One region of the Rahnella perminowiae genome, then DNA from elsewhere that is predicted to be linked to it. Evidence: predicted binding sites of a transcription regulator. Region 1 holds the regulator's gene; each other region holds the start of a gene.
What was found. Region 1 encodes PurR, which represses purine synthesis genes. Its sites were predicted from a motif close to CANGCAAACGTTTGCNTG; they were not measured.

Region 2: a site for PurR is predicted at 5,308-5,325, ahead of galS (HTH-type transcriptional regulator GalS). Genes of this name have one in related genera too.
Region 3: a site for PurR is predicted at 6,060-6,077, ahead of J1781_RS25605 (L-serine ammonia-lyase). Genes of this name have one in related genera too.
Region 4: a site for PurR is predicted at 3,138-3,155, ahead of cvpA (colicin V production protein). Genes of this name have one in related genera too.

Annotation. Positions count from the first base shown of each region.
Region 1 is NZ_JAFMOT010000188.1:252,658-259,975, forward strand. Features, by position in the region: gene J1781_RS24730 (C40 family peptidase) at 77-973, shown strand; gene cydH (cytochrome bd-I oxidase subunit CydH) at 1,139-1,258, opposite strand; gene purR (HTH-type transcriptional repressor PurR) at 1,563-2,588, shown strand; gene punR (DNA-binding transcriptional activator PunR) at 2,624-3,529, opposite strand; gene punC (purine nucleoside transporter PunC) at 3,666-4,883, shown strand; gene cfa (cyclopropane fatty acyl phospholipid synthase) at 5,238-6,389, shown strand; gene J1781_RS24760 (riboflavin synthase subunit alpha) at 6,481-7,134, opposite strand.
Region 2 is NZ_JAFMOT010000171.1:47,724-55,041, reverse strand. Features, by position in the region: gene mglC (galactose/methyl galactoside ABC transporter permease MglC) at 76-1,086, opposite strand; gene mglA (galactose/methyl galactoside ABC transporter ATP-binding protein MglA) at 1,105-2,637, opposite strand; gene mglB (galactose/glucose ABC transporter substrate-binding protein MglB) at 2,864-3,862, opposite strand; gene galS (HTH-type transcriptional regulator GalS) at 4,113-5,144, opposite strand; gene yeiB (DUF418 domain-containing protein YeiB) at 5,415-6,569, opposite strand; gene folE (GTP cyclohydrolase I FolE) at 6,683-7,318, opposite strand, start outside.
Region 3 is NZ_JAFMOT010000188.1:410,131-417,448, reverse strand. Features, by position in the region: gene manX (PTS mannose transporter subunit IIAB) at 1-393, opposite strand, end outside; gene J1781_RS25615 (TerC family protein) at 986-2,545, shown strand; gene J1781_RS25610 (EAL domain-containing protein) at 2,622-4,214, opposite strand; gene J1781_RS25605 (L-serine ammonia-lyase) at 4,668-6,032, opposite strand; gene J1781_RS25600 (CoA pyrophosphatase) at 6,240-6,842, opposite strand; gene pabB (aminodeoxychorismate synthase component 1) at 6,839-7,318, opposite strand, start outside.
Region 4 is NZ_JAFMOT010000176.1:38,775-46,092, reverse strand. Features, by position in the region: gene argT (lysine/arginine/ornithine ABC transporter substrate-binding protein ArgT) at 1-3, opposite strand, end outside; gene J1781_RS12825 (UbiX family flavin prenyltransferase) at 326-898, opposite strand; gene purF (amidophosphoribosyltransferase) at 1,030-2,547, opposite strand; gene cvpA (colicin V production protein) at 2,578-3,069, opposite strand; gene dedD (cell division protein DedD) at 3,336-4,127, opposite strand; gene folC (bifunctional tetrahydrofolate synthase/dihydrofolate synthase) at 4,117-5,403, opposite strand; gene accD (acetyl-CoA carboxylase, carboxyltransferase subunit beta) at 5,608-6,522, opposite strand; gene J1781_RS12795 (DedA family protein) at 6,785-7,318, opposite strand, start outside.

The DNA.
Region 1 (7,318 bases):
TGCTTTTTTGTCGGGTTCTTTTAGGCAATACTCTGACATCCCTGATGTTTAACCTACCACTCATGGTAACGAAGCTATGCGCTTACTGTTCACGCTTTTTGTGCTGCTCTTTACCCAGCTGTTTTTAAATATGGCACATGCGTCGCCACAGACTCGTGTCTCTGCCGATCAGCGTAAAAGTCATGTTAATCAGGCTGCGCCGGAAGAACGACGAAAGCGAAAAACGGTTGCTGCGAAAAACAGTAAAAAAACGAAAACCGCGCCCGTCACAGAACAAAAAACTCAGGATAAGAATTCGAAGAAGAAAGTGAAAAGCACCGAACTGGTTAAACGAAAGACCACGACGGAGAGAAGCGCCAAAACGCGGGCCGAAAGTAAAAAAGAAAAGACACTCAAGACCACGCGGGCCGAGAGCAAAACAGAGAGACATAGCAAAACCCGTACCCTCGCGAAAAACAGCACGGAAAAGGCCGGTAAAAAAGAAGCCTATGGCCGGCACCGTAAAGGTAAGAAATTCGAAGAAGACAGCAAACCGATTACGCTAAGTGCAACACATAAAAAACGCTATCAGCATGCTCAGCAAACGGCCATGACCAAACTGATGCACCAGGTAGGAAAACCGTATCGCTGGGGCGGAACCTCGCCGAATACCGGTTTTGATTGCAGCGGCTTAGTTTATTATGCCTACAAAGATTTGATCCGTATAAAAATGCCACGTACAGCAAATGAAATGTATCACCTGCGCGATGCCGCTCCGGTCAAACGCGGCGAACTTGAAAGCGGTGATCTGGTGTTCTTCAGAATCAATAACCGCGGCGCGGCAGACCATGTTGGGGTTTACGTTGGCAACGGCAAGTTTATTCAGTCTCCAAGAACGGGCGAAGACATTAAAATTACTTCTCTTGGCGATGATTACTGGCAAGACCACTATGTAGGCGCACGTCGGGTAATGACCCCTAAAACGATCCGATAATAAACAATTCGTTAAGTCTGAAGGTTCGCTAATCAGCCATTGAATAGCATTTAACGAAGCGTTTCTGCAGGGAAGAACATCGGCGGTAACGGTCACTGCGTAACATTGAAAAGGGCGACGCCTGTGACAGGCGTCGCCCTTTTTTATGGCGGATCACTTATTGAATCAGTTCATTATTGCAGTGAAGCTGAAAGCGATAATCATAAGCAAAGCGCATACCGTGGTGATCAACGATAATTTCAGGTTGCTGTCCATCAAACCCCCTTTCGGATCAAATTGTGGCATTTCTTAATACCACACTCATTGTGTGCCAACGCATTTTCTCATAATTAACCTTTAAAATCTTGTGTTGAATGACAATGCGTTCCTGAGAATTTTGCTTCCACTTTCCTGCATTATAAGAGAAAATTGTCGGTTAACACGTCTGTGTGCCGGTCGATTTCACCCGAGAGCATTTCGCGCCTCATTCTGAAGAATCCACCCAATGATTTCACTGCCCTTTGAGAAGCCAGCAGTTAAATCCTCGCAGGCAAACGATTAACATAATGCTAACGTGCTGAAGCACGTGAGTTCAGGAGTCATTGTTTACATGGCAACGATTAAAGATGTCGCAAAGCGCGCTGGCGTTTCCACTACAACCGTGTCGCACGTCATCAATAAAACACGTTTCGTCGCCGAAGAAACCAAAGAAGCGGTTCTCCTTGCAATCAAAGAGTTACATTACTCTCCGAGTGCTGTAGCCCGCAGTCTGAAGGTCAATAACACTAAAACCATCGGCCTGCTGGCCACCTCAAGCGAAGCGCCCTATTTTGCCGAAGTGATTGAAGCCGTGGAAAACAGCTGCTTCTCCAAAGGCTATACGCTGATTTTGTGTAACTCGCATAATAACCTGGAGAAACAACAGGCCTACCTGCAAATGCTGGCGCAAAAACGCGTCGACGGCTTGCTGGTGATGTGCGCGGAATACCCTGATGAATTGCTCAATATGCTCGAAGAGTACCGCTCGATTCCCATGGTGGTCATGGACTGGGGTGAAGCACGCAAGAACTTTACCGACAGCATTATCGATAACGCTTTCGAAGGTGGTTACATGGCCGGTCGTTATCTGATTGAACGCGGTCATCGTGATATTGGCGTGATCCCCGGGCAACTGGCGCGTAATACCGGCGGCGGCCGCTTCCAGGGTTTTGTGAAAGCACTGACTGAAGCCAATATTCCTCTTCGTGACGAATGGGTAGTTCAGGGTGATTTCGAACCAGAGTCTGGCTACCAGGCAATGCATAAGATTCTGATGCAAAAGCATCGTCCGACTGCCGTGTTTTGCGGCGGCGATGTGATGGCAATGGGTGCAATTTGTGCCGCAGACGAACTCGGCCTTCGCGTTCCTCAGGATATTTCCGTGATCGGGTACGACAATGTGCGTAACGCCCGTTACTTCTCCCCGGCGCTGACAACCGTGCATCAGCCGAAAGAACGTCTGGGTGAAATGGCCTTTACGATGTTACTGGACAGAATTGTCAGTAAGCGTGAAGAGTCCCAGACCATCGAAGTGCATCCGAAACTGGTCGAGCGCCGTTCAGTCGCCGACGGCCCGTACCGTGATTACCGTCGTTAACAAATCACAAACGCCTGCCTGTGCAGGCGTTTTTTCTAATCGCGCAGCCATTCCTGATTCATGGTGTCTGTATCGCCCATGTATTCCAACAGCCAGCTCAGTGAAGGTGAAGGATTGCTTTGATCCCACGTCAGGCAGCACGGGCTGTCAGGGAATATATTCTCCAGTGCCAGCACCTGTAATTTTCCCTGTTCAATCCACGGCATGACCTGGTGAACCGGCATCATACCCACGCACAATCCTTCAGTCAGGCATTCCAGCGCACAGGTCCAGTCCGGCACGACCAGACGCCGCTGGTTATCGAGCGTCCAGGTATCACGCTTCGGCAATGTCCGGGAAGTATCTTCCAGGCACAATGCCGGATAAGGTCGCAGTTGATCATCGTTCAGCGCACCGGATAGCTGCGCCAGCGGATGTTGCGGGCTGACGACACAATGCCAGTCCATAAATCCCATATCACGAAAACTGAAGCGCCCGCCAACCGGTATCGCGCGCGTAGCGCCGATCGCCACGTCTGCACGCCCGTCGACCAACGCATCCCAGACACCGTTAAACACTTCCGAGTGAATAATGAGTTCGGTATCCGCAAAATGGCGATAAAAATCGAGCACCAGACGCCGTGTCCGTGCGGGTTTGACAATCCGGTCGACCGCCACACGTAATTCGCCGCGCCAGCCGTTCGCCACCTGCTGACACTGCCGGCGGGTGGCTATCATTTTTTTTGTCATAACCCGTGCTTCATCGACAAAAACCTTTCCCGCTGGCGTCAGCACTACGTCACGATGTCGACGCTCAAACAACGGCACGGCCAGCCATTGTTCAAGCTGGCGGACGGTGTAACTGATGGCAGAAGGCACACGGTGTAAGTCCTGCGCAGCTGCACTAAAACTGCCGGTTCTTGCGACAGCATCAACCACTTCGAGAGCGTATTCTGACCACATAATCCAGCCTTCAATTTTTTTGATAGCAGAGTGCAAATATTAACGTTTCACAAGCCTGTTATCAAAGCGTTAAACTCCGCCCCCGGTATGAAATCTGCGTCACATCATCTGCAATAAATAAATTAACGAGACAATAATGAAACCCTCCTTTGGATTTATGCTCTATCTTGCGGGTCTGAGCATGCTGGGCTTTTTAGCCACCGATATGTATCTGCCTGCGTTCAGTGCCATGCAAACCAGTCTGATGACCAGCCCCGGGATGATCAGCGCAAGTCTGAGCATTTTTCTCGGTGGATTTGCTGTTGGTCAGTTGCTGTGGGGGCCACTGTCGGACAGAATCGGCCGTAAACCGGTATTGCTTCTTGGTCTGATACTTTTTGCGTTCGGCTGTCTGGGTGTTATCTGGGTTGAGAATGTACGCGCTCTTCTGGCTCTGCGTTTCTTACAGGCCATAGGCGTGTGTGCTGCCGCAGTCACCTGGCAGGCTATCGTTGTTGACCGTTTTTCTGCCGATGTGGCAAAAAAAACTTTTGCCAGCATTATGCCGTTAGTGGCGCTTTCTCCGGCTCTTGCACCGTTGCTGGGTGCCTGGGTGCTCAATCATTTTGACTGGGAAGCTATTTTTGCCCTGCTGACCGTCGTTGCCATCGCTTTAGTGCTGACGACGCTGACTCTGCGTGAAAACAAACCGGCAAAAGACGCAAAGGCAGATAAAACCGGCTTTACGACTTTATTGAAATCGCCTGTTTACAGCGGGAATGTCATGATTTATGCCGCCTGTTCAGCGGGTTTCTTTGCGTGGCTGACGGGCTCACCGTTTATCCTGAGCGATATGGGCTATTCACCCGGTGCCATCGGGCTGAGCTATGTTCCGCAGACTATCGCTTTCCTGCTCGGTGGTTTTGGTTGCCGTGTTCTGATCAACAGGCTGGACGGCAATAAAATTCTGCCATGGTTACTGACTGGTTACGGCATCAGTATGGTGGCCTTGTTCTGTGTGGCTATGTTCACAAATGCCGGGCTGACAAGTTTGCTGATCCCTTTCTGTCTGATGGCTTTGGTGAATGGTGCAACCTATCCAATTGTTGTCGCAAATGCATTAATGCCATTTCCTGCTAATACAGGTAAGGCGGCAGCGTTGCAGAATACCTTGCAGCTTGGGCTTTGCTTTCTTGCCAGCATGCTGGTTTCCGCATTTATTGTGCACCCGCTCATGGCGACAGTCACGATCATGCTGTCTACACTATTGTTGGTAGTTTTGGGCCGCTGGCTCTCTTTACAGCATAAAAATGTGCGAGACGATGAGCAGCCACCGGAGCAGGAAACTCAGACTCTGCATGCAAATCAACAGTGATAATACCCTAATGTAACAGTCACTTAGCGGGCATTTTCATTGATTACGATTTACTATTGAGAATGCCTGCCAGCGAGCCTATACTCAACAAAACTAAATAAAATAGCATTTTTACAAAACTTTTATTACATACTTAAGCCAGACGCGCGGACGGTGTCACACTTATTTTTTGAATACTTTTCACGGATGATTTTCCTGCCCGTCTTCCGGCGCGCAGGCGTTCTTCTTAATTTCCTCTGTTGGTGTCGAATATCGGGCGAGACGCTAGTCGTCTGTTCTCATAAAGACCTGCAAAAATAGCCTTTGCTTTTCCCGGCAGGTTAATAAGTCAGAAGAGAAAGTGATGGAGAAGCTATGAGTTCATCGTGTATAGAAGACCAAAGCATTCAGGACAATCAATGGTATCGGATCGCCAGTGAGATGCTGGCGATGGCAGATATTCAGGTAAACGGTAATCGTCCTTTCGACCTTAAAGTAAAAAACACTGACTTCTTTAAGCGTGTTTTACAGGAAGGTTCTCTGGGCCTCGGTGAAAGTTACATGGACGGTTGGTGGGAATGCGACCGTCTGGATATCTTTTTCCAGCGTGTTATCCGTGCCGGTTTGGAAAATAAACTGCCCCACCATTTCAAAGATACTTTACGTGTCGCCGCAGCACGCCTGACTAATTTGCAATCGCGCAAACGGGCGTGGATTGTCGGCAAAGAGCATTATGATCTGGGCAACGATTTATTTACGCTGATGCTCGACCCCTACATGCAATATTCCTGCGGCTACTGGAAAGAAGCCACTACGCTTGAAGAAGCGCAGGAAGCAAAACTCAAAATGATCTGCGACAAGCTGCAATTAAAACCGGGACAGCGCCTGCTGGATATCGGTTGCGGTTGGGGTGGGTTATCTGAGTACGCCGCCAAAAATTATGGCGTAAGCGTTGTAGGTGTCACGATTTCTGCTGAACAACAAAAACTGGCTCAAAAACGCTGTGAAGGGCTGGATGTCACTATCCTGCTGCAGGATTACCGTGACCTGAATGATCAGTTTGACCGTATTGTTTCTGTCGGGATGTTTGAACATGTGGGTCCGAAAAATTATCAGACCTATTTTAATGTCGCCAAACGCAATATTAAACCTGACGGTATTTTCCTGCTGCACACCATTGGTTCTAACAAAACAGACCTTAATGTCGACCCGTGGATTGATAAATACATCTTTCCCAACGGCTGTCTGCCCTCTGTTCAGCAAATTGCACATAACAGCGAGTCACTGTTTGTGATGGAAGACTGGCACAATATTGGCGCTGATTATGATCGCACACTGATGGCATGGAATGAACGCTTTCAGAAACACTGGCCGGAACTGGCGGAAAAATACGGTGAACGTTTCCACCGTATGTTTACCTACTACCTGAATGCCTGCGCCGGGGCTTTCCGCGCCAGGGATATTCAGTTGTGGCAGGTTGTCTTCAGCCCGGAAGGCGTTGATGGGGGCATCCGCGTACCACGCTGATGATCTTCGGTTTGCCAATAAAAAAAACCGGACATTTATCGTCCGGTTTTTTATGCACGCCATTTTTTATTCGAATAAAAAGCCTGAGATGCTATTGCGCTTTATCGATCATCGCCTGCGCCGTGGCGATAGCCGCTTCACGGCTGGCTAATACACGTTCTACCGTATCGACAATCGCCTGGGTTTGCGGGTCGATTTCGATATTAATTTTGTCACCCAGACGTTTTGTGCCCAACGTCGTGCGTTGCAATGTTTCCGGAATTAAATGCACACAAAAACGGGTGCGGGTCACTTCACCGATAGTGAGACTAATACCGTCAATACCGATATAACCTTTATGTAATACATATTTCATCAAATCTTCATGCGGCATACGAAACCAGATCTGACGGTTATTTTCTGAGGTCAGGATTTTTGCCACTTCTGCCGTGCAAATAATATGACCAGACATTAAATGCCCGCCAATTTCATCATTAAATCGCGCTGCACGTTCCAGATTAACCGGATCACCCTCTTTCAGTTCACCGAGATTCGTCAGACGCAAGGTTTCTTTCATCAGATCAAAACTGACCAGATCACCGTTAACCTCAGTGACGGTCAGGCAGCAACCATTGTGTGCCACCGATGCGCCAAGCTGCAGGTTATCCAGCATATTTTCAGGTAAACGAACCACATGGGTACGGAAGTTAGGTTTCTCGTCGATCGATACGACCGTGCCGGTTCCCTGTACAATTCCGGTAAACATAGCCTTTTCCTCAATGTTTAAAACTGCTGTATTAAAACGTCACTCCGGTCAGTTTGCCGCAGAATTAATTGAAAGCCAATTCTCTGCGATAAGAAATAGCACCGTCTGCTTCAATTTCATTATTTAACTGACCATTAACAGCTTTGTTTGCTTAAAAATACCGACAATGTACAATCTTCGGACT
Region 2 (7,318 bases), on a different contig from region 1:
GAAGTTGATCGAGTTCCGAATTTAAGACAGCAAAAAAGGCCGCATAAGCGGCCTTTTGTTTTACTGCCTGATAGCTTATTTCTTCTTGGCGTATTTCAAAGAATCCAGCGCCACCGCGAAAATGATGATGCTGCCCTTGATGATGTACTGCCAGTACGGATTCACGCCGATATAGGTCAGGCCGTAGTTGATAACGGTGAATATCAGTACACCGGTCACCACCCCTGCCACAGAACCCACCCCCCCTGCGAAGGACACGCCGCCGACCACACAGGCCGCGATAGCATCGAGTTCGTACATGAATCCGAGGTTGTTAGTGGCACTGCCGATACGCCCCGCTTCCAGCAAACCACCGAACGCGTAGAACACCCCAGACAATGCATAAATCATGATCAGGTTTAACGGGACGTTAACGCCGGAGACTTTTGCTGCTTCCGGATTGCCACCGATAGCAAAGATGTTTTTACCGAAGCGCGTTTTGTTCCACAGCACCCAGACAAAGGCGATAGCAATCAGCGCATAGAACGTAATATAGGAAAGCTTCAGGCCACCTAAATGGATAAAGCCTTGTGCGAACAGGGAGAAGCCCGGGTCAAAACCCGCCACCGGTGAAGAACCGACATAATCGTAATACAGGGAGTTAATCCCGTAGACGATAATCATCGTGCCCAGTGTGGTAATAAATGGCGTTACGTTCAGGTAAGCGATAATAATACCGTTCAGCAAACCAATTAACGCGCCAACAATACATACAGTCAGAATAACCAGCGGAATAGGTACAACTTCCAGATGCGGGAAAACTTTATTGACGTTATCCATCGCCTGCAACATGGTGGCGGCGACCACCGCCGCTAAACCCACCTGCCGCCCGGCGGAGAGGTCAGTACCTTGCGTGACAATAAGCCCCGCCACACCCAGTGCAATAATGACGCGCACGGAGGACTGAGTAAGGATGTTACTTAAGTTGACGAGACTGAGGAAGCTTGGATCCTGGATGATAATAATCGCCAGTAAGACCAGCAATACCACATAAATCCCGCCCTCTTTTAAATAAGTGAGCACACTTTTCTTATTTAATGCTTTCATAATAAGAACCCTTAAAAATTAGAGATGCAAGGAAGCCAGGCGTAATATTTCGTTCTGCGAGGTATTTTTAGTTTCAACTATACCCGCCACCTGTCCATTACTCATAACCAATATTCTGTCAGTAATACCCAGCAACTCCGGCATTTCAGAGGAGATAATAATGATCCCCTTCTCTTTTTTCGCCAACTCGGTGATTAACTGGTAAATTTCAAACTTAGCGCCAACATCAATGCCGCGCGTCGGTTCGTCCAGCATTAATATCTCAGGGTTGGTCAATAACCAGCGCCCGATAATAACCTTTTGCTGATTTCCGCCTGACAATGAACCAATACTGGTTTTATGTCCCGGCGTTTTCACCCGCATGGAATCGATAACCCATTGGGTGTCGCTTTTCATCCGGGAAGTATCAAGTAAACCGGCTTTATTTTTATATTGACGAATATTGGAAATCAGCGAGTTAAAGCCAATGTCCAGATATGCATAAATACCGGTTGAGCGACGTTCTTCTGTTACCAGCGCAAAACCATGGTTAATGGCTTCATTGGCGCTGTGATTATTAATTTTTTTGCCGTGTAATTTAATGGTTCCGGCAACTTTCTCACGGATACCAAATAATGTTTCGACGATATCTGTACGTTTTGCACCGACTAAACCGGCAATCCCGAGAATTTCCCCTTTGTGTAAATCAAAGGAAATATCACGAATTGAAGGCTGGCGCAGTGAGGTCAGATTTCGCACTTCGAGGATCACTTCACCCGGTACGTTCTGGCGGTCAGGGAAGCGCTGGCTCAGTGAACGGCCGACCATCATGGAAATAATTTTATCCATGTCGAGACCTTCCAGCGGCTGGGTAATGATCCACTGCCCGTCACGCAGGATGGTTATCTCATCACACAGCTGGAAAATTTCTTCCATCTTATGAGAGATATACACAATGCCGCAGCCACGATCTTTCAGTTTACGGATAATCGTGAACAGATGGTTCACTTCTTTTTCCGTCAGGGAAGATGTCGGTTCGTCCATAATGACGATTTTTGCATTGTAAGAAAAAGCCTTGGCGATTTCGATCATCTGCATCTGTGAAACGGACAACTTACCGACCTTGTCACGCGGATCGATATCAATGTCCAGTTCGTCAAAAATCGCTTTGGTGTCTTTGTACATTTTGTCCTGATCGACAAAAAGTCCTTTGGTCGGGTAACGTCCCAGCCACATGTTATCCATGACCGTACGTTGTAACACCAGGTTTAATTCCTGATGGACCATCGACACGCCTTGTTCAAGCGCTTCTTTCGAACTTTTAAAATTAACTTCCTGTCCCTGAAAAAGAATAGTACCGGAGTCTTTACTGTATATCCCGAAAAGGCATTTTAATAATGTGGATTTACCGGCGCCATTTTCACCCATCAGGGCGTGAATGGAATGAGGACGCACCTTTAAATTCACATTATCTAACGCCCTGACGCCAGGAAATGATTTATTAATGCCACTCATTTCCAGAAGGAATTCGTCCGGTTTATGTGTTGTGTCAGATAACGTATTATCGGCCATAGTTATACCTGGCTAAAGATAAAAATAAACGGGTGTATTAATACCTGATGTCAGCCCTGCGTGCAGCCGGTAAACGCACCGCACGCAGAGCGACATGACGTCCTGTCAGATAAGCATTAACGTCTAATCATACTTAGTCTTTATTTACGGCTTAACCGCAATTATTTTTGCCACTGCTTAGCTTTGTTTATTATTGCTGTCTGCCTTTACTGCTGTTGACGTAGTCTTATTTCACAAAGGAAGACAGATTGTCTTTATCCACGGCAACGTAAGGAATACGTACAACTTTGTTTTCAATTTTCCAGGTAGTCCCTTCAGCGGCGGGTTTACCGTCAGCCAGGTTTCTCGCCAGATCAAACGTGGCTTTCGCCTGGTTGTTTGCATCGTTAAGCACGGTACCGGCCATTGCACCAGATTTCACCAGTGCCAGCGCTTCTGACAGGGCATCCACGCCAAATACCGGAATGCTGGTTTTGTTATGGGATTTCAGCGCTTCTACAGCGCCCATTGCCATGGCATCGTTGTTGGCGATAACCACTTCGATTTTGTTAGCATTCGGGCCGGACAACCATGCATCCATCTTGTCTTTCGCCTGGGCGGTATCCCACATAGCGGTATCAAGTTGCAGTTGTTGAGTTTTCAGACCTTCTTTGCCGTTCAGGGTGCTGATGACGTATTTGGTACGCGCTTCAGCATCAGGATGGCCAGGTTCGCCTTTGATCAGTACGTATTGGATCACGCCGTCTTTGTTCAGATCCCAGGCCGGATTAGCTTTCCAGTGTTTAGCAATCAGCTCACCCTGAATAACGCCAGATTCCTTAGAGTCAGTCCCGACGTAATAGGCTTTGTCGTAGCTGTCTAAATCTTTACGGGAAGGTTCTTTGTTATAGAAAACGACAGGAATGCCGGCACCGCGGGCTTTTTCAATGATTACCGGGGCAGCAGCCGGGTCAACCAGGTTAATGGCCAACGCTTTAACACCCTTCGCCAGCATAACGTCAACCTGGTCGTTCTGCGTGGACTGGCTGTTTTGCGAGTCATTCATCAGCAGTTGCACATCTGGAGACGCTTTCGCATCTTTCTCAATGGCTTTGCGAACTTCGGACATGAAGTTGTCGTCATATTTGTAGATGGTGACGCCGATTTTAGTATCAGCAGCATGTGCGGCAAAACCAAACATCATGCTTGCAGCCAGAGTCGCCAGGGTGAAGACCTTCTTATTCATTTGTATCTCCGGTTATGTAGGGTGTTACAGAATTTGGCACCGGAAATCCTTGCGGGAGCAGTACAGCTCCACATCATGATTGTGGGTGCCTGCCATCCTTGACTTATAACGTCCTGACTCGCTGTGTAACAAGTCCGGCAAACCGGACCCAAATTGAATCATATTGAAAACGAATGAATCATAATGTGGGCGATGTTAATAAACTGTGAAAGTTCTCACAGATTGAAAACGGTTACATCGCGTTATTTGATCAAAAGGTGACGGGTGCCACATTTTGCCACGGTGCTACCGAATGGCGTCTGACCAGCGTAGGCATGAAGCAATGCGAAACCCCCGTAGCTAACTGTTCTGTCGCGCCTTTTAACGCCAGCTCCGTGGCAAGCGTCGCCATGGAAACGATGGGATAACGCACGGTAGTCATTTTCGGGCTGGTATAACGGGCAATCGGAATGTCATCGAAACCGATCAGCGAAAAGTCATCAGGAATATTAATTCCGTTTTCTTTCAACACCGCCATCGCCCCGGCAGCCATTGAATCGTTGTAGGTAAACACCGCACTGAGGTGCAGATTGCGCCCGAGCAGTTCCACCATGGCGGCTTCCCCGCCCTGCAGATCGGGCGAACTTTGCGCCCGCCATGCGGCAGGTGGCGCTTCAGCGCTATGATGTGCCTGCGTCATTGCCTGCGAATAGCCCTGATAACGCTGCAAATCGTCTTCAATGCCATGACTTGAACCAATGTAACCGATGCGCTGATGTCCCTGCGACAGTAACAGCCGGGTTGCCATTTCTGCGCCGCTGACGTTATTAAGCCAGACACAGCGGTGTTCGTAGCCCGGAATGACACGGTTAATCAGCACCATACCCGACACCTGATCCATAAACTGCGAAAGCTCGTCATCACCCAGTGCCTTAGAATGCACAATGAGCGCGTTACAGCGTTGACGAATCAAAACCTCAATGGCGTGCCTTTCTTTTTCGGCAATATGATAGCTGTTACCTATCAGGACATATTTCTGATGTTGCTGCGCGACAGTATCAACGGCTTTCACCAGTGCCCCAAAAAACGGGTCTGAAACATCCATAACCACAACGCCGATAGTATCGCTGCTTTGCGTGGCCAGTGCCTGCGCATTGGCATTAGGACGGTATCCCAGCGTGGCGACAGCCTGTAGCACCTGCTCGCGCGCCTCTTTGCTGGCAATGGTCGGATTGTTCAGAACGCGTGACACGGTGGCGACAGAAACCCCCGCCAGCCGGGCGACATCACGAATTGTGACCATGCGTCGCTCCGTGATCAGTCAGGGAATGGTACGGAGGAATACGGAAATTTTTGACCCAGGAAGTAAAAAAACCAGACAAAGAGAAGCGAGGTGAAGTGCGCATGGCGTTTCCTTTTTTAGTGTAGTGGTCATCGGAGTGGCACGACCGCTATCCTAAACATTTTGCGAAAACGCCTGCGTGAATCTCGTCACAGGAAAGAAAACGTTTACATACAAATCTGCAACCTTCATCCCAAATCTATCATTTAGGATGATGTAACGTCATCGGGTTCAGGCTGTTTTCAGTTCTACGCCGGAGGCTTTGATGGTGAGTTTCCGCCACAGCCACTCCACCGGTCCCTGCCGAAAATGACGCAACCACAGCACTGTCACCAGCAAATTACATACCCAGATCAGCGGCACCAGCGCCATCAGTTGCAACCGGTCGAAATGCTGATAGAAACCAAGGGTATTGAAAAATGTGGTACAGATGACAGTCTGCAACAGGTAGTTGGTCAGCGCCATGCGGCCAATCTGCGAAAGCCAGTGCGTCACGCGCCAGCGCGAAATCAGCGGCCAGAAGCCGTAACACAGCGCCAGATAACTCACCGCCTGCATCAGCGAGCCAATCTCACGCGGCACCTGCAACAAAAAACCGCTCCAGCGGTAGTCCCAGCCGGTACGATATTGCAGATAAATCGCCGGGATCTGAATCAGTAATGAAAACGGTAACAGCACGGCTGCGACTTTGCGGTAATGGGATGAACGGAATTCACCCTTCAGCCATCCGCTGCGCATCAGGCCGGAACCAATCAGCATGGCGCCCGCCAGTTCCCAGCCGTATTGCGCGCCGATCGCCAGCAAACTGGACGACAGCAAATCGAGCCGGTTCTGAATCGCCTCCCACCCGCCTTTCAGTCGCCAGTATTGCTCATACTGAATTTCCGCCGGCCCCGGAAGCCAGAAGCTGCCAGGTTTTGGTGAGGAAATAAATCCCAGCATTGCCAGCACAGCCACACCGATCAGATACAAAATAATGCCCGTTGATATCAGCGACTGGCTGCTGCGCCCTTCCCGCACCATCCGCCAGCACACCAGACCAATCAGCCCGTAAGACAGCAAAATATCGCCGTCCCATAACAACGTGGCATGGAAAAAACCGCACAATAATAAAATTGACAACCGCGCCTGGATCCAGTGTTTGCCGCGTGGCAGTAATAAATACAGGCCACCGCCAAACAGCATGGCGAACATCATCAGGAACTTGCCCTGCGCCACAGCGTCAAGCACCGCCCAGGTCCAGGTGTCAGAAGCAGAAGGTGTCCCGGCAAATGCCGGATTCAGATAAGCGGCTTTCGGCAAACCGAAGGCGCTGATATTGAGCAGAAGAATGCCAAAAATGGCGAGACCACGGGCAAAGTCGAGCGTGGCAATACGTGAGCGCATACCTGACGTTCCTGTTAACGGTAAGGAGCTGAAAATTGTGCGGGCTTCAGACAGACTAACGGCACCCGTAAGGTGCCGCAATATAAAGTGTCTGACCGGTTAAAACGCCGCTGTTAGCTGGCGTGTCTGACCGTTCTCAGGAATTCCTGTCGCGTATTCTGGCTCGACTTAAACAGACCGCCCAGAGAGGTCGTGGTGGTCGCGCTGGTCGCGTCACGGACACCACGCGCCTTCACGCAGTAATGCACTGCATCAATCGATACCGCCACATTGGTGGTGCCGAGCAGGGTTTGCAGTGCAACCAGTATCTGCTGGGTCAGGCGTTCCTGAACCTGCGGGCGCTGCGAGAAGAATTGCACGATGCGGTTGATTTTGGACAGACCAATTACGGTCTCTTTCGGGATGTACGCCACGGTCGCTTTACCGTCGATGGTCACGAAATGGTGTTCGCAGGTGCTGGTCAGCGTGATATCGCGCACAGTGACCATTTCATCCACTTTCATCTTATTTTCGATGACGGTGATTTTCGGGAAGTTGGCATAATCAAGCCCGGAGAAAATTTCATCCACGTACATCTTGGCGATGCGGTGCGGCGTCTCCGCCAGACTGTCATCGGAAAGATCCAGATTGAGAAGCTGCATAATACCGGTCATATGCTCCTGGATCCGCTGCTTGCGCGTTTCGTTGTCGATCGGCAAAGCTTCACGCAGAGGGGTTTCCAGACCACGGGCTAACAGGGCCTCGTGAAC
Region 3 (7,318 bases), 160 kb from region 1:
TGTTTTCAGCGCTTTTACGCCGATACGCCCCGTTTCCACTGCAATGGCGACCAGTTCTGCAAAAGAAGGGTTGTCATCGCGGGCCATGAAAGTCTCTGCCAGCATCGGGATGTTAACACCGGTGACAACTTCGTAATTTTCTTTATCGACAACAATACGGCTGGCGGCATTGAACGGGCTGCCACCCCAGGTGTCGACCAGGAAAAGGACGCCGTTGCTGGTGTCTAAACCGCCCAACTTTGCCGTGTACTTTTCGATCAGGGTTTCGGCGTTCTCGCCGGGAACGAAATCAATAAAGGCGACATTATCCTGTTCACCTAAAATCATTTCCGCTGTTTTCAGCAACTGCTCAGCCGCTGACCCGTGCGTGCCGATGATAATAGCAATACTCACTCGCTACCTCCTCTGTTAACTCTCGGAAAGAGTTATGCACATAAGTAATGGTGCTGATGATATCCGCCCGTTTTTATTCCTGAGGCGGACAGGGCATTCCCTGCTTCCTGACTTTCCTTAATTTCTGATAAGACTGCAAAACTGTAAAATGGCAGAACCTCATCGGGTTGTGCGACGTGATTTATTTTAGTGTGCGAAAAAATAATTTTTGTGACGACTGTCCGTTATTGAAAGACGTATTGTGAATACGGTTTCACATTGCACATTAAAACAGCATAGATGTTTCAAATTGATGCCGGAGGTAAAAAAACACTCTTTCTTCACATAATCATTCCTGATAGAGTGATTTTCCGAATAATTGAACAGGAGTACCGGGCCTCAGCCCACCCTATGGACTGTCACCGACGTCGCTATCCTTCGCTTTTTCACCTCATTTTTACTGGCAAATCTGCCCCGATGGGCCTGATTTCTGCCGCACTGAAACCGCTTTCATCTGCTTTTTATGCAGCCCATACCTCCGGACGGTCATCTGACAGCCTGGTGTATCGCGTTTTCGTGCGTCTTTTTTCTTTAACTCATTGCGGAGTCTGATATGGAATTTTTGATGGACCCTTCAATCTGGGTCGGTTTGCTGACGCTTGTCGTGCTGGAAATTGTTCTGGGCATCGATAACCTGGTTTTCATCGCGATTCTTGCCGATAAACTGCCGCCGAAGCAGCGTGATAAAGCCCGTATTATCGGCCTCTCGCTGGCATTGGTCATGCGTTTAGGTTTGCTGTCACTGATTTCCTGGATGGTGAAACTGACCACACCGCTGTTCAGTATTGCGCAATTTAGTTTCTCAGGCCGCGATCTGATCTTGTTAGTCGGGGGGATATTCCTGCTTTTTAAAGCCACTACCGAGCTGCATGAGCGGCTGGAAGGGCATGACGGGCAGGGCACACCGAACCGAGGCTACGCCAGTTTCTGGGCAGTAGTGGCGCAGATCGTGGTGCTCGACGCGGTATTCTCGCTGGACGCGGTGATCACTGCGGTGGGTATGGTGAATAATCTGGCCGTGATGATGACTGCGGTAGTGATCGCGATGGGCGTGATGCTGCTGGCGTCCAAATCACTGACTCGCTTCGTGAATAACCATCCGACCGTGGTGGTGCTGTGTCTCAGCTTCCTGCTGATGATCGGCCTGAGTCTGATTGCTGAAGGCTTCGGATTCCATATTCCGAAAGGTTACCTGTACGCTGCAATTGGTTTCTCCATCCTGATTGAATTGTTCAACCAGATTGCGCGCCGTAACTTCCTGAAAAGCCAGTCCAGTCGCCCGATGCGTGAACGTACAGCGGAAGCCATTCAACGACTGATGGGCGGAAAACGCCGGCATGAGCATGAAGATGAACCTGATGGCGATGTCGTGCCGGTCAGTGAAACCTTTGCTGAAGAAGAACGGCATATGATCACCGGCGTACTGACGCTGGCGTCACGTTCCCTGCGCAGTATCATGACGCCACGTACCGAAATTTCCTGGGTAGACTGCGAGAAGTCGCCGGATGAAATCCGCAGTCAGCTTCTCGATACACCGCACAGTTTGTTTCCGATTTGCCGTTATTCGCTGGATGATGTGATCGGTGTGGTACGCGCGAAAGACCTGCTGGTGGCGCTGGAAAACGGTGAAAGCATTATTGCTTTTGCGGAAAGAACGCCGCCGATTGTGGTGCCGGAAACAATGGATGTCATCAAACTGCTGGCGGTTTTGCGCAAAGCCAGAGGGCTTCTGGTGATGGTCAGTAATGAATTTGGTGTAATTCAGGGGCTGGTGACGCCGCTGGACGTACTGGAGGCTATCGCAGGCGAATTCCCGGACGAAGATGAAACACCGGACGTCGTGGCTGATGGTGATGCCTGGATTGCTAAAGGCGGAACGGATTTACACCTGTTGCAACAAATTCTGGACGTCAAAACGTTGGTGAATGCGGACGACGACTTTGCTTCTCTTGCCGGGCTGCTGCTGTCGAAATCAGGCCAGATGCCGGTTGTGGGGGAAGTGATTGAAATGGCATCACTGCACTTTGAAATCCTTGAAGTGTCGGAATACCGTATTGAACGGGTGCGTATCAGGCATCTGACATCCGACGAAAAATGGGATGAAGACCAGTAACGGGGATTTATTTCGGGATGTAAAACGGCGACTCAGGTCGCCGTTTTTTTGCGTCGGATAAAACTGTTTTTCGTCTTCAGGTCGGATCTGTCTTATCCTGCAATTCCATGTTCTGCTTTGATTTTTTATACCGCTCAAGCCAGATCGGGAACACATCAATAGGCATCGGGCGGGCAAAATAATAGCCCTGTAAGGAGTCAACCCTGCGCTCACGCAGATAATCCACCTGCTCACGGGTTTCCACACCTTCGGCAATCAGCTTCAAATTGAGGCGCTGCGCCAGCGTGATGATGGTATCCGTGACGGTTGCGTTAATCGCATCCGTGCCAATTGAAGCCGTAAAAGCCTGATCGATTTTCAGCACATCGGGATTAAGGGTTTTTAAATAGCTCAGTGAACTGTGGCCTGTCCCGAAATCATCAATGGCCAGCAGAATTCCCATTTCTTTTAATTGTGAAATTTCGGCAGCACGTAATTCCTGTAACCGTGTCCGCTCCGTCAGTTCCAGCATGAGAGAAACTGATGGCTGCGCCGGAAGCCACAGCTTTCGGATGTCATCAACAATTTCCATATTCGTGAAGTGCTGTGCTGCAACATTGATACTGACGTAAAAACCCGGCGTTGCAGGAAAGACTGACAAATTTTCAGCCACTGTCTTAATAAGATAGCGTGTCAGCGCAATGATTAAGCCGTGCTGTTCAGCCAGAGGGATAAATACGTCAGGCGATACCCATTCCTGACGGCGGTTCTTCCAGCGCATCAGCGTTTCCACCCCGATACAGCGGCCGTCCGTGCTGTTGATAATGGGCTGGCAATAGACTTTAAACTCGCGCTTGGAAATGCCGTGGCTGATCGGATAAGCCAGGCTGATGCGGCTGCCTGAGAACAGATAAACGGCTGTTGCTGTCAGCAGGCTTATCAGAACTGACAGCGGCAGATGTGAAAAGAGTTCCTTCCATGCCAGGGTGCTGGCTTGATCTCCATAAATAGAGACCGAAAAATCATATTTTCCCGAGCGGACACTCAGCAGAGGCGGTTGCGGCAAGGCGCTGGAACTGGCGATGGCCTTTTTGCCGTATTCGAGATTTCGCTGCCCGACGTTGAGGACTATGTGGCTGGCATAAGGCGGTTGGGGTTCCAGCAGGAAATTCGACAAGATGCCGATGTTATAGATAAACAGTTCGCCGTTAAGATTATCCGGTGCCGCCGGATGCCATAAAACCAGCGTCGGTGTATCGACACGGCTCCATTTCGACGCGCGTAACTCAAGCTGGGTTTTGCCTTGTGCGAACGCAGGCAGGGTGTCGTTAAAATTCAGATCCAGCGAACCTACCAGGCTTGAACAAGTAATAATGCCGTTGCTGACGAGACTGATTGAACGCAATGTTTGCATCCGTGCAACGGTTTGTTGCAACAAGGGCTGCAGCACGTTACAGCTGAGCGTGGTATCGAAAGGCATTACTTTGCCGGCCGGAGATGCGGGCTCAAGCAATTTTTCCAGTTTTTCAACGGTGTGAAACGCTACCCGCTGCTGATCTTTGGCGATAACCTGAGCTTGTTCGTAGATACGAATGCCCAGCGTGAGAAGCAGCGTACATATTCCCATCGCACTGGCGAGCGCAATGCGATAGTAACGATATTTCGCAAGTCCGGTCTGGGAGAACAGCATCGTTCTAATCCTTTTATCCCGTGTTAAATGCAGGCTCAAAATTATTATTTTTAAAGGGTTACCGATGCGTAACAGCCATTTCGTTTTTATAGAGAGTCGCTGTAAATCGTCTGCCGCCCGGCCTGAGTTGCAGCAAACTCCGTATATTTCTCTGTTCAAATCAAAAAAATAGTGCAGGTGACAGTGTCACTTGGGTTTTTCCTGGCCATTTCCGACATTTAGCAGATGTAATAAGAAGAGGTTCGGACTGGGAAAAACAGGCGGAAATCAGCATGCCGTACCTGCAGGGTATAATGCAAGTCTCACTACCCTTTTTTATTGATAATACAACGGGTTGTTGTTAGCGAAGGTTTTATTGCTGCTGGCTACCCGCCAGGGGGTATTTCCTGTGGTAAGCAGGTCGAAAATTATACAACCTGAACATACCGCAGGAAAATCTCATTTTTGACCGAATCAGTCGCACTGAACCTTAATCGCCAGACCCCCGCGTGAGGTTTCCCGGTATTTGGAATTCATATCCTTACCGGTTTCATACATCGTCTCAATGACTTTATCCAGTGAAACTCTCGGCTCACTGGTACGGCGTAACGCCATTCTGGCAGCGTTAATGGCTTTTACTGACGCGATAGCATTGCGTTCTATGCAGGGCACCTGAACCTGTCCGGCAACCGGGTCACAGGTTAATCCCAGATTATGTTCCATACCAATTTCGGCCGCGACACACACCTGTTCCGGGCTGCCGCCCAACAATTCCGTCAGGCCTGCCGCCGCCATTGAACAGGCTACCCCGACTTCACCCTGACAGCCGACTTCTGCGCCTGAAATCGATGCGTTCATTTTATACAAGATACCGATAGCGCCGGAAGTCAGGAAATAGCGCAGATAAATGTCCGGACTGACCGACTGAATGAACTGGTCATAATACGCCAGCACCGCAGGCACAATGCCGCATGCGCCATTGGTTGGTGCCGTCACGACACGTCCGCCTGCCGCGTTTTCTTCGTTAACCGCGAGGGCAAACATATTCACCCAGTCGATCACGTTCATCGGATCACTGGAGAGTTTATCGTTAGACACCAGCATCCGGCGCAGGGCAGAAGCCCGACGCGGTACCCGCAGCGGGCCGGGCAGAACGCCTTCGGTGTTCAGGCCGCGATCAATACAGGCCTGCATGGTGTGCCAGATTTTCTCAAAATACTGCTCAATGTCCTGCTTACTGTGCTGCGCCAGCTCATTCTTCATCATCAGACCGGATAATGACAATCCGGTTTCTTTACATTTTGCCAGCATTTCGCTGGCCGAATTAAAGCTGTAGGGCACGGTCACTTCATCCAGCACCGGCTGACCGAAATGCTCGTCATCAACGATAAAGCCGCCGCCGACTGAGTAATAGGTCTTGCTGTAAATCATTTTGTCGCCAGCAAAAGCGTGAATCTGCATGGCGTTTTCATGGCGTGGCAAATTCTCCCCGCGGAACACCATACCGGTATCGCGTGGGAAATCGACTTCATGGTGGGTTCCGCCCAGCGGCAGGCGCTCTCGTTGCTCAACGTCGCGGATAAAATGGGGAATGCCGTCGATGTCGACGGTATCTGGCTGGTTACCCGCCAGACCTAAAATAATGGCGATATCAGTGTGGTGGCCTTTACCGGTGAGTGACAAAGAACCAAAAACGTCCACGGCGACACGCGTAACGGCAGGCATCATGCCCTTTTCCAGCAGATCATCAGCGAACTGTTTCCCTGCTTTCATCGGGCCCAAAGTGTGGGAACTGGAAGGGCCAATCCCGACCTTGAACATGTCGAAAACGCTAATCACGTCGAATACTCCTGTAATAGATTGCGGCAGGGAACGGGATCCCTGGCTTCCATAAATGAAAAAACATCAGAGACTGTCTTTATGGACGGGTCTCTTATTCCTATGGATAGACTTATAGTTTAAAAGGGCTGAGAGGCAAAAGTTTCATTTTTCGCATGAAATAAACTTATTTGATGCAAAAGTGTGATCGAAATGTAATCAGCGGGCTCAGGCTTCAACCTGCCGGGCCAACTGACGAATGATTCCCGCCGTCAGTCCCCAGACAAATTGCTGCTGATACCAGGATAGATACACCCGGTGATGAATGCCTCGGCGGTGAATATCCAGAGGGTAATAACGTGTCAGATCAAACGCTTCCCGCAACGGCATTTCAAACAATTCGGCAACTTCATCTTCAGCCGGATGTAGCGGAACATCCACAGGCAGCAGTCCGATAACCGGTGTGACCTGGAAACCGCTGCTGCTGTCCTGCGGTGATAATGTTCCTAATACATAAACCTGTTCAGGCGGGATCGCGACCTCTTCATGTGCTTCACGTAATGCGGTCGCAATAATGGATGCATCGGTCGCATCTGCTGCACCCCCCGGAAACGCTACCTGACCAGGGTGTTTACGCAACTGATCGGCGCGGCGCGTCAGTAAAAGGGTGGGTTCCGGACGGCAGATAATCGGTATCAACACAGCAGCATGGCGGGTTCCGCGCAAGGCTGCAGCGGGCCTGCGCGGCGGCTGCAACTGAAAACGCAGAATGAAATCTTCCACAGCAGGTGAAAACGTCGGTAAGGGCGTGTGTTGTGCCTGCAGCGTCACGGCTGTATGTCTCCTAATTCGGGCAGAATACGGGCGATTTTATCAAAAGTTTCCTGATATTCCGCCTGTTCCTGACTGTCTGCGACGATCCCGCCGCCCGCCCAGCAGTAAATTTTACCCTGCGCGGTGAGCAGCGTGCGGATGGTAATGTTGCTGTCCATCGTGCCGCAGCAGCTCAGATACGCAATGCTGCCGCAATAGCCGTTGCGCCGTTGTGGTTCAAGTTCCTCAATGATTTCCATGGCGCGTACTTTGGGTGCACCGGTAATCGAGCCGCCGGGGAAACAGGCACGCAGCAAGGCGCTGGCGTGACAGGTTTCCGGCAAACGTGCGGTGACAGTGCTGACCAGATGGTGTACGGCGGGGAAGGGCTCGACTACGAACAGTTCCGGGACCCTTACACTGCCGGGTATCGCCACGCGACCAATATCATTACGCAGCAAATCGACAATCATCAGGTTTTCGGCGCGATCCTT
Region 4 (7,318 bases), on a different contig from region 1:
CATACATTAGCCTCAGTGATTATTCATCTGTTGTGGTTGCGTGTGCGTGAATGAACGTCTTTTTATAGTTTGCTGAACGATGCAAATGGCTTTTTGCCAGATTTTCTCATGCACTTTTCGTGCCGTTTCTCTGCATAGCCGTTTTGCACAGCGAGAGAGTGAAAACCGGTCAAAAAAGCATCGGGATAATCAAAGTTTTCAAAGGTCTGAACGAAGGATAGCCGAAGCAAGGTTGGACACTGCACCCCAATGAATCAAATTGTGATCATTGTTGGTGCAATGTAACGAAAGTGCGCGAAATAAGTGCGTATAGGGACGTGAAAGTTTAACGACTGCCCTGCCATCGAACAAATAAGTCTTCCGGCAGCTCGATATCAAACTGATCGATCACCCGGTTTACCGTCTGATCAATAATATCTTCCACAGAAACAGGGCGGTGATAAAACGCCGGAACCGGCGGCATGATGATTGCGCCCAGTTCAGCCGCCTGTGTCATCAGTCGTAAATGGCCCAGATGCAACGGCGTTTCGCGCACACATAACACCAGACGGCGGCGTTCTTTCATCACTACGTCAGCCGCACGGGTCAGCAAACCGTCGGTATAACTGTTCACGATGCCCGAGAGCGTTTTGATCGAGCAAGGCAAAATCACCATGCCGGCAGTTTTAAAAGAACCGGAGGAGATGCTGGCCGCGATATCGCGGGAATCATGCACCACATCTGCCAGTGCCTGAACATCACGCAGGGTGAGATCCGTTTCCAGTGTCAGTGTCTGACGGGCTGCATTGCTCATCACCAGATGAGTTTCAATATCAGGCACACTCTGCAATACCTGCAAGAGCCTGACACCATATATTGCGCCGCTGGCGCCGGAAATACCGACAATAAGTCGTTTCATCAACACTGCCTTAGAAAAAATAAACCCGGATCCGGTGGTGCCAATACTGACATAAATTCAGGCATAAAAAAACGCGCCCGCCCGGTGTTCACCGGAGGGGCGCGCCAGAGAGAATGTCAGCAACCGGCTGATCAGCCTTCGTTGTGCATCTCGAGATTTTCAGCTTCCTGCTGGCCACGCAATGCCTGAGCATCGTCGTTGCGCAGCGCTTCAAGATATTCCAGATAGTTCTGGTCCACATCTTTGGTGACGTAAACACCGTCGAAGACTGAACATTCGAATTTCTCGATATCCATATTGTCTTCTTTCACTGCGGCGATAAGGTCGCTCAGATCCTGGAAGATTAACGCATCAGCCCCAATCATCTGATTGATTTCACTGACTTCACGGCCATGGGCAATCAGCTCGTTCGCGCTTGGCATATCGATACCGTAAACATTCGGGAAGCGGATTTCCGGTGCCGCAGAGGCCAGATAAACGCGTTTTGCCCCGGCTTCACGCGCCATCTCAACAATCTGCTGAGAGGTGGTACCACGCACGATGGAATCATCGACCAGTAAGACATTTTTATCACGGAACTCAGCGCGGTTAGCGTTCAGTTTACGTCGTACTGATTTACGGCGCTCCTGCTGACCCGGCATGATGAAGGTACGGCCCACATAGCGGTTTTTTACAAACCCCTGACGGTACGGTTTATCCAAAATACGGGCAATTTCCAGCGCGATATCGCAGGAAGTTTCCGGGATCGGGATCACCACGTCGATATCCATGTCTTCCCATTCACGGGCAATTTTCGCGCCCAGCTTTTCACCCATACGTACACGGGCGCTGTAGACGGAAATTTTGTCGATGAAGGAATCCGGACGTGCAAAATAGACGTATTCGAACAGGCAAGGATTGTACTGCGGGTTCTCAGCACACATACGGGTGAACAGCTGACCTTTTTCAGTGATGTACACCGCTTCGCCCGGCGCAACGTCACGCAGGAATTCAAAGCCCAGCGTATCAAGTGCCACGCTCTCAGAGGCCACCATGTACTCATTACGACCATCTGCCAGCGTACGTTTACCAATCACCAGCGGACGAATGCCATGCGGGTCACGAAACGCCAGCATGCCATGACCGATGATCATCGCCACACAAGCGTAAGCACCGCGGATTTTCAGATTCACTGCAGCAACCGCAGCAAAAATGTTGTCAGCTTCCAGCGGGTAGTGCTGGAAACGATCCAACTCACTCGCCAGGATATTCAGCAAAATCTCAGAATCGGAAGTGGTGTTCACATGACGGCGTTGGCCTTCGAACAGATTGCTTCGCAATTCGTGAGCATTGGTCAGGTTACCGTTATGGGCAAGGGTGATGCCGAACGGAGAGTTGACGTAAAAAGGTTGAGCTTCTGAAGCGCTGGAACTGCCAGCCGTTGGGTAGCGCACATGGCCTATACCCATGTTGCCCTGTAAGCGTTGCATATGGCGGGCTTCGAAAACATCCTTCACCAGGCCATTGGCTTTACGTAAACGGAAGTTATTATTCGCGTCGATGGTGGTGATGCCTGCGGCATCCTGACCACGGTGTTGTAACACCGTTAACGCGTCATAAATCGACTGGTTTACCGGCATGAAACCGGCGATACCGACAATACCGCACATGTTGTCTTTTCCTCTTCAGCGCTGCCAGAACTAAATATGTTTTGGCAAGAAACTCGACGTGCTCTGCAGGTAGTCAAAGAACCACCTGATGATATAACTGAATTGTGGGATCAACTGGGATTGTTTCCAGTCTTCACTTTGCGAAAAACCGGTAAAAGTATCGAGGAAGAACAGCATCGCGGAAACGATTAACACCCCACGCAGTGCGCCGAAGCACACACCTAACACCCTGTCAGTGCCGGACAACCCGGTTCTTTCAACCAGTGAACCAATCACATAGTTGACAATTGCACCTACGATCAACGTCGCGATGAACAAGATGGCAATTGCGATCCCGTTTCGAACTAATTCATCTTCGAAACGTGTGAAGTAGATGGCGAGGTAAGGGTAATAATGGCTGGCAACAAAAAAGGCGCAAGCCCAGGTTACCAGCGATAAAGCCTCACGGACAAAGCCACGGATTAAACTGACTAAAGCAGAAAATCCGATAACCGCAATAATGACGTAATCAATCCAGGCCATTAACTATTCCAGTGTCTAATCCAGTCACATCTGCCCCGGCATCCAGTTCGCGGCGAATTCTAACAGAAAAAGAAAACGTTTGCGTAGGGGAAATCAGCCGGTCAGACAAATTAATAATAGCGATTAAAAAAACCTCAATCGCAGCATAAACCTATAAAAACTCAACCAGAGGATCTTATAGAAAAAGGGCACCAATCGCTTGTGCCCTCCGTGGTATTTTTTATGTTTTAACGGCCACCTCCCCCTTTGCAGGAGGAGGTGCAAAGTCAGTGAGCAGAATAGGCGCGAACCTGCCCGCCTAATCCACTCAGCTGTTGCAGTTGCGGAAGTGAAGCCTCAAGCTTCTGCTTCGACGCATCCGGCCCGACGTACAGGCGCGTAATCTGCCCCTGTACCGGCGTTGACGGAACCGTATAAGCGCGGAAACCAGACAAACGCAGATTCGCCACAATCTCATTGGCTTTAGCAGCATTTTTCAGTGCGCCAAGCTGCACCACGTAGGACTGCCCTGCCGGCGCTTTTTCTTCCGGCGCAGGCTTCGGCTGTTCTGCCGGTTTTGGCTGTTCAGCCACGGCCTTCGGCTGCTCGACCGGTTTTGGTTGCTCGACGACCTTCGGTTTCACCGTTGGCTTCGCTTCCACCATCGGTTTAGGTTCGATGACTTTAGGTTTCTGCGCCGCAGGTTTTACCGGTGCAGTCTGCACCGTTTTTTTCTGCTCAGGCAATGTGGTGACCGGCGGTGCTTCTATCGTGGTATTGCCCGGTGCAACATTGCCCTTATTCGCGGCATTCGTGTTATTCGCCGAACCTTCCGACTCCTGCGCAGCACCGTTCATCGCCTGATCCGCACCTTCCGGTGGCTGAGCCGGCAAAGATTGCGTGACCGGTGGCACCGAGTCCTGTTCCTCAACATCACCCGGTTTTGGCACCAATGGAATAGACGCAAATTCGTCTTCGTAATGCTTTTTCTTGCCGTCGAGTAAACCGGGCAAAATAATGACGCCCAGCGCCACCAGAATGACCGTCCCGACCAGACGATTTTGAAACTTACTTGCCACTGGTTTTCCCCGTGTCTATAGCATCCATTACGTGAGCTACGGTATGGAACGAGCCGCAGACAATCACAATATCCTGAGGAGCAGCCTCCTGCATAGCCTGTTTCCAGGCAGACTCCACATCGTCAAACCGGTGCGCCTGCGGCAGGTGTGCCGTCAGCTCTTCAACACTGGCCCCGCGCGGACCTTCCAGCGGCGCGCAATACCATTCGTCCACCTGAGGCGACAGGCAAGCCAGCGTACCGGCAATATCTTTGTCTTTCAACATTCCGACGACAGCACGCACTTTACCGCCATTTCGCGGCTGTTCCGCCAGACGTCCGGCCAGATACGCCGCCGCATGCGGGTTGTGCGCGACATCCAGGATCAGACGAGGTGATTCACTCACCGTCTGGAAACGTCCCGGCAGTGCCGCACGTTGTAAACCGCTGTACAACGCGGCTTCAGGAATATCCAGAGTGGAATAATGCAGCGCGGCCAGCGCGGTCGCGGCGTTGGCGAGCGGCACATTCGGCAACGGTAAACCTTCCAGCACGTTAACCTCATGGCCTTCTTCCAGTGCTGCCCAGCGCCAGTGACCGGCATCCGCAGAAAAATGCCAGTTCACCTCACGGCGGTATAAATCCGCGTGTTTTTCCTGCGCAACGGCAGCAATAGATTGCGGCATATCCGGTTCACCGACCACGGCCGGTTTACCGGCGCGGAAAATACCGGCTTTTTCACGGCCAATGCTTTCGCGGTCAGATCCCAGCCAGTCAGTATGGTCCAGCGCAATACTGGTCACGACTGCCACACTGGCATCGACAATATTGGTCGCGTCCAGACGCCCGCCCAGCCCGACTTCAAGGATCACCACATCCAGCTTAGCCTGTTTAAACAGCTGCAACGCCGACAATGTGCCGTATTCAAAATAGGTCAGCGAAATATCACCACGGCCAGCTTCCAGCAGCGCAAAAGATTCGCAATGCGCAGATTCTGCTAATTCTTCACCCTGGATACGGACACGTTCGGTGTAGCGCACCAGATGCGGGGAACTGTAAACGCCCACACGGTAGCCCGCTGCCATCAGGATGGATTCCAGCGTTGCACAGGTGGTGCCTTTACCGTTGGTTCCGGCCACAGTGAAAACTTGTGGCGCAGGCGTCAGTAAATCGAGTTTCGCGGCTACCGCTTTAACCCGATCAAGACCAAGCTCAATCGCCTGAGAGTGAAGATGTTCGAGATAATAAAGCCACGTGGCCAAAGGCGACGTGGCTTGGGGAATAAGTTGATTTTGCATGAGTCCCGTTCAACCTTGTCAGGTTCACTTCGACGCTACATCACCAGACTGTGACAGCAGGCAATGCCCTCTTTGTCAGATCATACCAACAGAGTAAAAGCACGGCTGTCTTTTTTGCAGAAAAACAGTTTTGCAGAAAAACAGTGTGGGCGGCACAACACACGATGGCCGCCCGAATAACTGACCGGCGTTTACCCTGTTCGATCAGGCATCCTGATTGTCAGCGGCAGAACCGTTGACAGCAACATGGACGTCAGCCACGTTCGGCTCCGGTTGCCCGGTTAATTTCGCCAGAACGCTGCCCAGTTTAGCTCGCATTTCCGGACGGCGTACGATCATATCAATCGCACCTTTTTCGATCAGGAATTCACTGCGCTGGAAGCCCGGCGGCAGTTTTTCACGCACGGTTTGCTCGATAACGCGTGGACCGGCAAAACCGATCAGCGCTTTCGGCTCAGCGACGTTAATGTCGCCCAGCATTGCCAGACTGGCAGAAACACCGCCCATGGTCGGGTCAGTCAGTACAGAAATGTACGGCAAGCCGCGTTCCTGTAATTTCGCCAATGCTGCACTGGTTTTCGCCATCTGCATCAGCGACATCAGCGCTTCCTGCATACGGGCGCCGCCACTGGCAGAGAAACAGACCAGCGGGCAGTTATCTTCCAGCGCCTGCTCAACGGCACGTACAAAACGGGCCCCTACCACAGACGCCATTGATCCGCCCATGAAGGCAAACTCAAAGGACGCGACCACGATTGGCATGCCAAACAGCGTACCTTTCATGACGACCATGGCGTCTTTTTCGTTGGTTTCTTTTTGTGCTGCAACCAGACGATCTTTGTATTTTTTGGAATCTTTAAACTTCAGAACATCTTTAGGCTCAAGCTCGCTGCCTAATTCAACCTCACTGCCCTCGTCCATGAAAGTGGACAGACGCATACGCGCACTGAGGCGCATATGGTGGTCACACTTAGGGCACACCATGAGGTTGCGCTCAAGCTCGGCGCGGTAAAGAACCTGCCCGCAGCTATCACATTTAGTCCAGACGCCCTCGGGAATACTTGCCTTACGGGTCTGCGAGTCAGTGCTCTTACTAAGAATTCGTTCAATCCAGCTCATCGATAACCTTTCTGTTTGAACCCGGCCGAAGCCAGTCCGCTGTTCATGCTGTAACAAGTCCCCTGAAACCTACCCAAAATCACCTGTGTGCGGGGTGATAAAAAACCTCACACACCGCGCCACAGAAGGGTTGTTCGCAGGAACAGACCATAAATTGTCGCTCATTAAACCATAACGGCCAGACACTGTGGATAAAAAACTGGTCTTACCCTCAGGTTTAATGCCTTAAATTTTAAAGCGCTTGCGTAAAAAACGTGCGGAATTAATCCTGCTGACGCTTTTCTTTGGCCGCTGCGCGTTTGTGCCGCCAGATTTCAACCACACCCGGCAGGATGGAAACCACAATGATCGCCACGATCAGTAATTTCAGATTTTCCTGAACAATCGGCAGATCACCGAAAAGGTAGCCAGCATAGGTAAATAACAGTACCCAAACCAGTGCACCAATCACGTTATACGCAGCAAAATGGCGGTAAGACATATGTCCCATACCGGCCACAAACGGTGCAAACGTGCGGACGATCGGCACGAAGCGCGCAAGAATAATCGTTTTACCGCCATGTTTCTCGTAAAACTTATGCGTCTTGTCCAAATAACTGCGACGGAAAATCTTTGAATCAGGATTACTGAACAGACGTTCACCAAATACCCGTCCGATAGTGTAGTTCACCGCATCGCCCAGGATCGCCGCAATGGCCATCAGGAATGCCATCAGATGGACGTTAATGTCATTGCCCGGCAACGCCGCCAGCGCGCCTGCCACAAACAATAATGAGTCCCCTGGCAGGAAAGGTGT